One region of the Populibacterium corticicola genome, then DNA from elsewhere that is predicted to be linked to it. Evidence: riboswitches for the same ligand, from Rfam matches in the RefSeq annotation. Region 1 holds a riboswitch; the other holds the start of a gene.
What was found. Region 1 has a riboswitch for thiamine pyrophosphate ahead of ACFSYH_RS05780 (thiamine ABC transporter substrate-binding protein). Riboswitches for the same ligand answer to the same signal wherever they lie in the genome.
Positions count from the first base shown of each region.

Region 2: another riboswitch for thiamine pyrophosphate. It lies ahead of thiM (hydroxyethylthiazole kinase); the one in region 1 lies ahead of ACFSYH_RS05780 (thiamine ABC transporter substrate-binding protein).

Region 1 is NZ_JBHUOP010000002.1:464,981-470,969, forward strand. It holds gene ACFSYH_RS05765 (GNAT family N-acetyltransferase) at 1-517, shown strand, start outside; gene ACFSYH_RS05770 (ABC transporter ATP-binding protein) at 631-1,662, opposite strand; gene ACFSYH_RS05775 (ABC transporter permease) at 1,662-3,395, opposite strand; gene ACFSYH_RS05780 (thiamine ABC transporter substrate-binding protein) at 3,376-4,431, opposite strand; TPP riboswitch at 4,507-4,608, opposite strand; gene ACFSYH_RS05785 (DUF4235 domain-containing protein) at 4,785-5,048, shown strand; gene ACFSYH_RS05790 (beta-galactosidase) at 5,159-5,989, opposite strand, start outside.
Region 2 is NZ_JBHUOP010000001.1:552,664-558,652, reverse strand. It holds gene ACFSYH_RS02615 (bifunctional hydroxymethylpyrimidine kinase/phosphomethylpyrimidine kinase) at 1-1,293, opposite strand, end outside; gene thiE (thiamine phosphate synthase) at 1,290-1,958, opposite strand; gene thiM (hydroxyethylthiazole kinase) at 1,955-2,863, opposite strand; TPP riboswitch at 2,857-2,949, opposite strand; gene ACFSYH_RS02600 (SPFH domain-containing protein) at 3,313-4,464, opposite strand; gene ACFSYH_RS02595 (NfeD family protein) at 4,560-4,997, opposite strand; gene ACFSYH_RS02590 (ABC transporter ATP-binding protein) at 5,184-5,989, opposite strand, start outside.

The DNA of each region.
Region 1 (5,989 bases):
GCACGAGGCCGTGTCGAGGGCTGACTCCACTTACCGCCTCGTATCGTGGCAGGATCACAGCCCCGAGGAGTTCATCGATGGCCATGCGGCGCTACAGCAGGCCATGAGTACGGATGTCCCCTCTGCGGAACTCGAGATCGAAGAGACCGTGTTCGATGCGGAGCGTATTCGGAAGTTTGAGGACCGTATTGCAAGGATGGGCCGGGGGTATCTTGCGGTTGCGGCCCAACACAGGCAGACGGGCGAGTTGGCGGGTTTCACTCGCGTGGAGTACATGTCTGACCGCCCCGAAGTAGTGATCCAGGAGGAGACCCTGGTCCGCGCAGGACATCGTGGTCACCGGATCGGCATGTGGGTCAAGGCGGCGATGCTCCGCCAGCTCCCGGAGGTCCGTCCTCAGGCAGCGCGCCTCCACACGTGGAACGCTGGTGAAAACTCGTACATGCTGAACATCAACGTTGCCCTCGGTTTCACCAAGCGCGGTATCGAAAGCGCCTGGCAGAAGAAACTCGATTAGCCCTGCTCTCTGCGCCAAGACCGTTCACCCCGGGTACCGGGTGGGCGGTCTTTGTGTATCTGCTGTGACGCCTTGGTGGCGGGCGAGGTCGAGCAGATGGCCAACGCGGAACGCTAGCGATTGACGCGGATGATCCGCACGCCCTGACCTGGTTCCAACCGTACCGCGTCCGCGAGTACGGTGAGTGTCCCGACTCCGGGCACATTGACCCGAGCGACGGCACGCCCAGACTGGAAGAATCTGTCGGCAACGATTCCCGCGTATTCTGTGGGGCCGGTTGGCGCGTGGCTTGAGATGTCGGCATGCTGCTCGCTGGCACTTGGGCCGCTCCGTTGCCCGAGCCTGTCGGCGAGAGCCATCGCCTCGTCGGCGGGATAGGTTTCCACAACCTCGAAGTCACAGGGTGCATAACCCTCAAAGGGCTCCTCCCGCACAACGACCTCGTAACCGAGGAACTCTGCGATCTCACGGCTCGATGGATGCCGCCACAGGCGTTCCGGCGCGTCGATCTGAACGATCTTGCCTGAGCGCATCACGGCTACACGATCACACACGGTGAATGCCTCATCCTGATCGTGGGTCACGAAGATCGCGGTGGTACCCGTGGCGTGCAGGATGGAGCGGACATCCACAGCCAGCCGTTCGCGCAACTCGCGATCCAGGGCTGAGAGGGGCTCATCGAGAAGCAGGAGCCGCGGATGCGGTGCAAGCGCCCGCGCCAACGCAACCCGTTGTTTCTCGCCACCGGAGAGAGTCGTGACGTTGCGCGTCCCGTAGCCAGCGAGTCCAACCAGTTCGAGCAGTTCCTCCACCCGCCTTTCCCGTTCCACGCGTGAAATGCTGCGTGCGAGCCCGTAGGCCACATTCCGGGCGACCGACAGGTGTCCAAAGAGCTGCCCGTCTTGGAACACGAACCCGAACTCACGTCGGTGGACGGGAACCGTCCGCATGTCTTGGCCGGACCAGGTGACGGACCCACTCGACAGTGGCGCAAGACCAGCGACAGCGCGCAATAGCGTAGATTTTCCGCACCCACTGGGACCAAGCAACCCCAAGATCGCCCCCTGCGAGACCCCAAAGCTCACGTGGTCCACGGCCACGAAATCGCCAAAGCGAACCGAGAGATCAGTAACGTCGAGGACCATCAGAACTCTCCTGCACTGGTTGTTCGAAGCCGTTCCGCTAGCATCATCACGGCGGCTGAGAAGACGGCGAGGATCACGGATGCAGCCAGGGCCATGCCGTAATTCTCTGCGCCTGGTTTGGAGATCAGTCTAAAGATCACAATAGGAAGCGTTGCGGTGTCGGGCCGCGAGAGGAATGAGGTTGCACCGAACTCACCAAGCGAGACGGCAAACGACATACCTGCGGCCAGCCCGAGTGCGCGGGCCGCGAGCGCCCAGTCGATGGTCAATGCAACTCGCCAGGGCGGCGCGCCGAGCAGTGCGGCGACTTCGCGTTGGCGCGGATCGATTGCCCGCAGCACGGGGAGCACGGTCCGAACCACAAGTGGAACCGCCACAACGGCTTGGGCAATGGGTACGAGCCACGGGTTCGAACGCAGGTCGATGTCCAGTCCAAGGGGTTGGTTCATCGTGATCAGGAAACCGAACCCAACCGTGACTGCGGAGACTCCGAGCGGCAACATGAACACGTTTTCAAGCCCGGTCAAGGCTGCGCGGCCACTGCGTGAGGCCGCACGACGGGACACCACGTAAGCGACCAGACCGCCAATGCTCAGGGCGATGACTGAGGCGTAGAACGCGATGACCACGGAGTTGTAGAGAGCCTCCCACACCGTGACACCAAGGGTTCCCGACGAGCCGGAGGCACTCGATCCGGTGGTGCTCAGTGCCCGAAAGTTGTCGAGGGTCCAGGTATCCCCCCTGCGGAACGCGGACATCATCAAGTTCACGAGCGGCCAGGCGATGAGCCCCGCCCCCACTAGGAGGGTGACGAGTACGGCGAGCCAGTCTCGTCGGAGACTACTCAGGTTCAACCGCTCCGTACGGGCCTGCGCCGGGGCGAGGTCAAGCGCCTGTTCTCGTCCTGCACGGGCTCGCGAGGTCATCCACAGCGACACCGCGATGACTGCGAGTTGCAGAATTGACAGCACCGCTGCGGCGCGGAGGTCGAGAAACTGGACCGTCTGCATCCAGATCTCGGTTTCGATCGTGCCGTATCCCTGTCCACCCAGGACCATGACGGTTCCAAATGCTGTGGCGCAGAACAGGAACACGATGGCAGCGGCCGAGGTGATGGCCGGAGCGAGTTGCGGGAGCGTGACCGTCAGAAAGGCACGCGTCCGCGACGCACCAAGGGTCCGGGCCGCCTGCGCTGCGCGAGGATCGATCTTTTCCCATAGACCGCCAACGGTACGCACGACCACAGAGTAGTTGAAGAACACGAGAGCAGCGAGGACAGCCCAGAAGGTACCGTCGAGTCCAAGCCCGCCAAGCGGACCTGATGTGGCGAACAGCGCTCGGAAGGCGACACCCACCACCACGGTGGGCAGCACGAACGGCATGGTCACGAATCCACGGGCAAGCGTGCGCCCTGGGAACGAGCAGCGGTAGAGCACATAGGCTCCCGGGATCCCAAGCAGCAGGGAAACCACCGTACCGGCAATGCCCTGCCCCAGAGTGATTCCAACCAGGCGCCAGGTGCGCGGCCTCGACAACACCTCGAAGAAGCCCGACAGATCGAGCGTTCCGTCCTCGAAGAACCCGCGCCCCACCAGCGCGACGACCGGCCACGCAAAGAAGAACGCCAAGAAAAGGAGCGGGACCGCAGCGGCCCCACCCCACACGAGGAAGCGGTGCAGGCGGGTCCGCAAACGCGGACCCACCTCAAGGGAGTTAGCCAAGAATCTCGGCACTCCACTCCTTGATCCAGTCGTCACGCTTCTGGTCGATCAGCGCTGGGTCAAGTGTCGCGGGGGCGTCCGGTACCGGGGCGAAGGATGCCCATTCCTCGGGTATCTCGGCGGTCTCGGAGACGGGGTACATGTACATGGTCTCGGCGATAGTGGATTGGAACTCGTCGCTGATCAGGAAGTCGATGAACGCCTGTGCTCCCTCGGGGTTTGCGCCGCCGGTCAGGACACCGGCGTATTCAACCTGGCGGTAGCAGGTACTCATGAGCGTCTCGGTGCTTGTGCGCGAGCCGTCCTCGGTAGCGGTGAAGGCTGGCGACGATGCGTAGGACAGTACGACTGGTCGGTCGCCGCCCGAGAATGAGAAGTCAACGTAGTAGGCGTCTTCCCAGCCGTCCACGATCTTCAGCCCGTTGTCCTTGAGCTGTTTCCAGTAGTCGAGGTAGCCGTCCTCGCCGTACTTCGCGATGGTTGCGAACAGGAATGCCAGGCCAGGCGACGAGGTGGCCGGGTTGGTCACGACCGCGCTACCCGCGTGGGCCTGGTTGAAGAACCCGTCCTGCTCGAGTGGTTCGGCGAGGTCCACGGTTGCGTAGTAGTCCGAGTCGATGTTCAGGCACACGTCACCGAAGTCGATTGGGGTGAGTTCGCTGCCGCCTGACAGTCGCAACTCAGCGCCGAGGGCACCCTCCGTGGCGGGAACGTATTCCTCGAACACGCCCTCGGATAGCGCACGCGATGCGAACGTGTTGTCCACGCCATAGGCGACGTCTCCCAGCGGTGCGTCCTTGGTGAGCACGAGTTTGTTAACAAGCGCTCCGCCGTCGCCATTGGTGACGACCTCCAGCGTGTAACCGCTCTGCTGTTCAAACTGCGCTTTAAGTTCATCGGACAGTTGGAACGAGTCGTGCACGACCACGCGCACAAGCGAGTTCTCCGGAGCGTCGTCTTGGGGTTCTGCCATGCAGGCGGTCAGCGACAGCACGAGTACGGATGCGGTGGCGGTCCGCACAAAAGTGGTGAATGATGGCGTTGCCATTCTTCCTCCTTAGAGAAACCGCAGTGCATCGGCGGCTTCGAAATATAAAGGAGGGGTTCCATACGCGTACACGTATGGCGAGATAGCCCGACTCCCTACGCCGGTGTTACCCGGATCAGGTTCGAGGGTCTGCGTGAAGCACTCTCAGCGCACGGGTGCGCTCCCCTGTCGTACCGGGCCAGTCTAGTGAAGCCTGGTTCGGGGATGCAAAGTTGGCTCTCGCTTCGAGACAACCACACACGCCTAACGAGCCTGAGTATTTATTTGCTTTTCGGGCCTGTTGCAGGTCGCATCAGCTACACCCAGCAGATACCGTTGATGACAGCACAGTAAGCGACTATCAGGGAGTGTCCATGGACAACAAGCAATCCACCACAGAGAAGATTTTGGCTATCGGCATTTCGTTTGCCGCTGGCTGGATCGCACAGAAGGTCGTGGAGAAGGTATGGGACAAGTCCACCGGTGGCCTTTCCCATTCGCTTGACGACGATGATGCGCGGATCGCTTCAATCGTCACCTTCTCTGCGGTGTCGGCTATCGCCGCGACGCTCACGCAGGTTCTGGCGAAGCGCAGTTCCGCCAAGGTTGTTCGCCGCATCGCGGCACCCAAGTCTTAAACACGACGGTCTGTGGGCTTTTTCGTCGTTCTGTGGGCAACAAGCCCACAGAACGACGAAAAAGCCCACAGGCCGTCACTTGTACCAGCGCTCGGAGTCCTGTGTTCCAGCTACTCTTGCACGACCACGACCTCAGCTGCCGGAACGGTGATGCTGCTGGAAGGTGCGGACTCGTCGCCAATCAGGCTTGGACTGCGCCGCGGCGTGTAGTCAACCTGTTCGACCGTGTGGTTTATGAGGAACGTGAAGCGCTGCCCTGACTCGCTCACGCGCTCAACCACCTCGAAGTCAGCGGGCAGATCGCGGCGGGCCGTGACGCCTGCGTCCTCGTACAGCGCGCCAACGAAGTTACGCAGGTCCCCACCCATCACACGAGACGAGATATACCAGGCACTTCCCTGCCCAAACTCGTTGCGGGTGATCGCGGCACCATCAGGCTTTGGTCCGTCCACGTAGGTCGCCACAGGTTCGGCGCCGTTGAGCACGATGTCATCGGCCCACACGGTCCCGGTGTACTGGCCCTCGCCCAACGCACCGGTCGTGGAGATCGAGACGGTTTCGTGCTCACGTAGCGGCAGGAACTCCTCGATGCGCAGGCCAAGTACCTCGTCCACCGCTACCGACAATCCGCCATGCCGCACAGTGTCGTTCTCGTTCACGATGCCTGAGAAGTACGACACCGCAAGCACTCCACCTGCAGCGACATACGATTTCAGATTCTCCGACGCCGCATCGGTCAGCAGATAGGAGGCTGGGGCAAGCACCAACTTGTAACGTGACAGGTCCTGTTCCGGGTGAGCGAAGTCGATCGTGACCTTGTCCTCCCACAGTTGCGTGTAGAACTCAAGGATCCTTTCGCGAGCGTTGGCATCGATGCTTGGCCGCCATTCCAACCCTTGCGCCCACAGCGACTCCCAGTCCCAGAGAATAGCCACGTCAGC
Region 2 (5,989 bases), on a different contig from region 1:
CAGCCGGTCTCCCACGTCCTGATACACCCAGTAGCACGGCAGTACTGCGGCGATAAGCTCCTCGTATCGTCTGGCTCGCCCCGCGTTGAGGAAGTGTCTGGTATATGCCCGCGTGATCGCGGATGGCTCGATGTCTTCCACCTCAACTCCACGGGACACTAACCATGAGTCGTGTAGTTGTCGTTCCGCAATGAGGCAGGTATGCGCGCCCTGCATCCAGAATCGTTGCTCGGTGAGTGTCGGGGCAAGGTCTGCGGCCAACGCAAGCGCTTTTGAATATTCCCTCAGGTAGAGTGCGTCCTGTTGGAGGTAGTAGGCAAACCGTTCATCTGGGAGCGTACCCGTACCGAGTTCCATCACGAAACGCAATTCATCGATTTGAGCGCGCACACGAGTGCTGGCTTCCCACCACCCGGCGAGCGTTTGCCGAGGGTCGCGCCCTGCCAGCAATATCCGGGCAGGAGCGGTGACCGCTTCGTCGGTAATGTGTGCCGTGTGGTGGATCGGGCCGTTGCCCTTGCCAAAGGCAAGGGCATCCGCCTGTGCAATTGTGTGTTGCAGCCATGCGCGCGCTTCGGTGAAGGCTGCACCGAGTCCTGCCGGCTGGAAGGCCAGTTTTGTCGCGATTGCCGACGATAGGGCGCAGCCCGTCCCATGAGTTCGGTGGGTGGGTACTCGCGTGTGACTGGTGCGCTCGATGATAGTTCCGGATGACGAAATGATGGCGTCTTGTACGGGGTTCTCACCTAGGTGCCCACCTTTGACCACGACGTGTACGTCCAGTTCCTTTGCGAGATGGAGGCCCTGTTCAATAGCTTCAGCAAAGGTGTTGGCTTCCGGCTGCGCTGTGAGTGTGGCAAGCTCACTCGTGTTGGGGGTGACCACTGTGGCGAGTTTGATGAGGTTTTTAAGCGCATCTAGAGCACGTGGGTCAAAGAGTGAATCGCCGCTCGTAGCAACCATGACTGGGTCGATCACGATAGGCGGTTGGCAGGAAGGATCAAATTCTTCGATCCAGGAGTGAACGGTTTCGATAGCCGTGGTGGAACCAAGCATGCCGATTTTGATCGCGTTGATATGCGTGTCGTTGCGAACGGAATCTAGTTGAGCGCACAGAAGTTGGGCGTCCACCTGCTCGAAGGTACTGACGCCCTGGGTGTTTTGTGCGACCACGGCGGTGATTGCTGAGACGGCATAGCCGCCGAGTGTCGTGATGGTTTTGCAGTCGGCTTGCAGTCCAGCGCCCGAGGTTGGGTCGGTTCCTGCAATGGTGAGAACTACTGGAAATGTCATGGGGTACTCCATGCGGTCTGAAGTTCACGGGCGGCTAGGAATGGGTTGGATGCGGCGCAAATTGCTGAGACAATCGCCATTCCTGCGGCTCCGGCGCGTTTGATGGGTGAGGTGTCGCCAGCAGCGAGTCCACCAATCGCGACAACGGGTATGCGGCTGTGCGCGGTGAGTTCGGCTAGGCGGTCAAAACCGATTCCGGGTGGCGCATCATGCTTGGTTGAGGTGTCGTGGACGGGGCCAATGCCAAAGTAGTCAGCGGCGTGTTGCAGACGCTCGATGGTCTGTTTCTCCCTGGCTGAAACACCGATGATCGCTGTGGGGCCAAGCCTGTCCCTCAGCTCGATGGGGTCTGCGTCATGCAGGCCGACGTGTACTCCGGCAACGTGCAAGCCTGTCGCCAGCGCCTGTTCAAACACATCGACCCGGTCATTGATGATGAGGGGAACTCTGCGACCAATCGCCATATACACGGATTCGATCTCACGCAGGAACTCAGAATCGGTTGCATCCTTCATACGCAGTTGAACGCACGTAGCTCCGCCGCACACTGCATCCGATACCGTCTGGGCAACCGACCGTCCCGCTCGTTGGCACTGCTCACGATCGGTCACCAAATACGTTGCCAACTGTCGGGCGTCGATCCGCGGAGTGAGGGTCGCTGTCATGAGTTCTCTGGGTTTTTGGCTGCCATATCATCTGCGACGGTCACCCGTCCGTGCGCGGCGAAGGCCCCTCCATCGGCTGCAGCAAGCGCATCAACAAAGTGCACCGCGAAAGTCCCTGGCCCTGATGCCTGACGTTCGGCGTATTCGGCAGCCACTCCATACACACTGTGGGCAAGCACGGCGGCAAGGAACGGGTCTGTTCGAAGAATGCCAAGGTATGCGGCCACGACAGCTCCGAGGGCGCAACCTCCTCCCGTCACCTTCGTCAGCAGTTCGGAGCCGTTGTCCACGCATACGACCCGGTCAGTCCTCGGAGTCCCCACCTGTGCGATGCTCTCAGAATGCCCAGCCTGAACAATCAAGTCCCGTTCCCCCGACACGCACACAACTGCACCAGTATGTCGGCTCAACGAGAGGGCAGCATCAAAGGCCTCCTCGATATGCGCGGTTGAATCAGTTCCACGTCCGCCAACGCCTTGACCAGCCAGCGCCACGATTTCGGAGGCGTTGCCTCGGATTGCAGTTGGCCGGAACTCAAGCAGGTCACTGGCAAGAGCTGTACGAACCGGAAGGGCACCAACCGCTACCGGGTCGAGCACCCACGGTGTTCCACCCTGTTGAGCAGAGTGCGCAGCCTCAACCATCGCTTCGCGTCGGTTAGCGTACGGCGTCCCCACATTAATCAACACGCCGCTGGCGATCCGGGCGAACGGTCCCGCCTCGTCGGCAATGTCAACCATTGCCGGGGAACCGCCCGCAGCCAGGACAACGTTTGCGGTGAACTGCATGACCACGGCGTTGGTCAAGCATTGGACCAGCGGTGTTTTTGCGCGGACGGTATCAACCATGCCGCTCAGGGTGCTGATTTCGGGTAGGACAAAGTCAGGTAAAAGTATGCGCGGCATCTTCGCGACATCCCTTCGCTAGTACTAACTAGAGCAGGTTCAACGGGTGTGATCTCAGCCCAGTGCGGGCACCCCGTGTCAACGCCTCCACCCTAACGCTGCCCGCTCCCCAAAAGCGAGCGTCGTTTTGAACTGCGAGACTCATGGGGACATCTGCCTCACCTGATCCATGCCGCGCGCTTCTCTCCTCCTCCCCCCCCCGAGCACACCTACTCTGATCGGATGTTGCGCCGAACTCAGCCTTTTACCCACGAACTCAGCTCGGAGCGGGCTGAGTTCGTGGGTAAAAGGCTGAGTTCGATCCCGATGTGGATCAGGAAACTTTCTGCGACTCGTACCCATCGCGGCGTCGCCGGAACTCGCGTTCCTGCAGATTCGCGCCACCCGAACAAAAAAGGGACCGAACACCATTGGTGTTCGGTCCCTTGGAGCTAGAGACTAGCTAAACGTCACTGCTGCGTTGGCGGCAGATCTGCTGGTGGTTCCTGATAGACAGGTGGGTGCGGAGGCAGTGGAGCCTGCCCGGCAACAGCACCTGGATCTGCTGGAACGCCGGAACGAGTACCCGCGGAACTGGCGTCTGCGGATGCAGCCTCAGCCTGACGACGAGCCTCGGCAAGAGCCTCAGTCGGGTCAGTCAAACCTGCGGAACGCTCCATGCGCTCACGACGCTCACGACGGCTTTCTGCTGCCTCCTTGCTTGCGGCAAGAGCATCGAGGTCAACGCTCGGTGGCTGAACACCGGTGAAACCGCTGGCAATACCGCTGAGTGCAGCGGTGAATTCCGCTGGAACAACCCACATCTTCGACGACGATCCGTTTGCGATCTCTGGAAGCATCTGTAGGTACTGGTATGCGAGGAGCTTCGGGTCAGCGTCACCCTCGTGGATTGCGTCGAAGACCTGGAGGATAGCGCGTGCTTCACCTTCAGCCTTGAGGATCGCGGACTGTGCCTCACCTTCAGCGCGAAGGATCTGTGCCTGCTTCTCACCTTCAGCGGTAAGAATCTGGGACTGCTTGACACCCTCAGCGGTCAGGATAGCCGCACGACGGTCACGCTCTGCACGCATCTGCTGTTCCATCGAACCCTGAACCGATGCCGGTGGGTCAATCGCCTTGAGTTCGACACGGTTGACGCGGATACCCCAACGACCGGTGGCCTCATCGAGAACACCACGAAGCTGACCGTTGATCTGGTCACGCGAGGTCAGAGTCTGCTCAAGGTCCATCGAACCGATGACGTTACGCAGGGTGGTAACGGTCAACTGCTCGATAGCGGTGATGTAGTTCGCGATCTCGTAGACTGCGGACTTCGGGTCGGTGACCTGGAAGTAGATAACCGAGTCGATCGACACCACGAGGTTGTCGGAGGTGATCACCGGTTGTGGCGGGAAGGAGACGACCTGCTCACGAAGGTCCACTCCAGCGCGTACACGGTCCACGAATGGAACGAGGAAGTGCATACCTGCGTCCATGGTGCGCGAGTAGCGACCCAGACGCTCAACGATGAGTGCAACCGTTTGAGGAACAATACGAACGGACTTGAACAGCAACGTGATCACGAAGATCGCCAGGACGGCAATCACGATCACGATCAGGATGGTTCCACCATCCACAGTTGTTTCATTAGGCACTATAAGCCTCTCTTTCTCTTGGTTGCGAGATCCCGCGCCTTGCCGGCACGAGTGTTAAGCAATTAGACGCCGGGGGCCGGATCAACGACCGCAGTCGCGCCGTCAATCTGGACGACAACTACGTTCGCGCCTTCCACGATAGGCGCGCCGGACAGGGAACGCGCAGTCCACACTTCACCGTTGAACTTCACGCGGCCTGAGACTCCGTCAACGTGGGTGACGGCGATACCGGATTGTCCGACATAGCTGGCAGCGTTCGTCTCCGATCCACTTTGCCAGAAACGTAACTTCTCCAACGCCCATTTTCGGACGAAAACCAGCAACAGTATGGAGACAACAGCCCATATAAGAACTTGTGACAGAATCGATTCAACACCCAGCGCTGCAGCGATGCCTGCGGCCAGAGCACCACCGGCAAGCATGAGGAGCACGAGGTCGAGCGTCACGATTTGAACGATGACGAGCACAATCGCAATGATTAGCCAGATCCACCAAGCCATTAAAAGCTCCTTAAAGATTTGGGTTTGTTTGTGTCAATTTACCTGAAATGCGGGCAATAGCCTAGTGATTTTTCCGGCCAGCCTCGAACAGTTTGAGACATCACCCACTTGCTTCGTCCACGCTGGTGCGACTGTCATAAAAAGTGCCCCGAACCTACAGATCCGGGGCACTTCACAAACATCAGGTCATCCTCGCGGTACGTTTAGGCGCGCTGCGGCGCGTGCACTCCAGCGGTCACTGTCCTTGGTTACCTTCAACGGCAGTCCAAAGGCACCAGACAGGTTCTCGTCCGTGAGAGTTTCATCGATTGGCCCTGCGGCGTATGCGCCACCGTCCTTCAGAAGCAGCAGGTGCGTAAACCCTGGGGGGATTTCCTCCACGTGGTGGGTGACAAGCACGAGAACAGGCGCGGCCTCATACTCGGCAAGTTCGCTGAGCGCTGCGATCAGTTCCTCACGTCCACCAAGGTCGAGTCCGGCACCTGGCTCATCAAGCAGAAGAAGTTCCGGGTCAGTCATAAGTGCGCGGGCGATCTGCGTCCGCTTGCGTTCGCCTTCAGACAGGGTGCCGTAGTGGCGGTTCTTCAATTCCGATACGCCGAACGCAGCCATGAGGTCTTGAGCACGCTCAACGTCGAAGTCATCGTACTCTTCGTTCCAACGTCCGGTGCGCCCGTATGCTGCGGTCAACACGACATCCTGAACACGCTCATCACCGGGGATGCGTTCGGCCAGTGCGGCGCTTGCCAGTCCGACGCGCGGACGTAGTTCGAACACGTCCACTTTGCCCATTTGCTCGCCGAGTACCTTAACGGTTCCGCTGGTGGGGTGCATACGCGTGGATGCCAGTTGCATCAGCGTCGTCTTTCCCGCACCGTTACGCCCGAGGACGATCCAGCGCTCCCCTTCCTCAACCCGCCACGACAGGTCGTTCACAATGTTTTTCGTTCCGCGGCGAACATTTACATTTTCGAGGTCAAGCACCGAAGTCA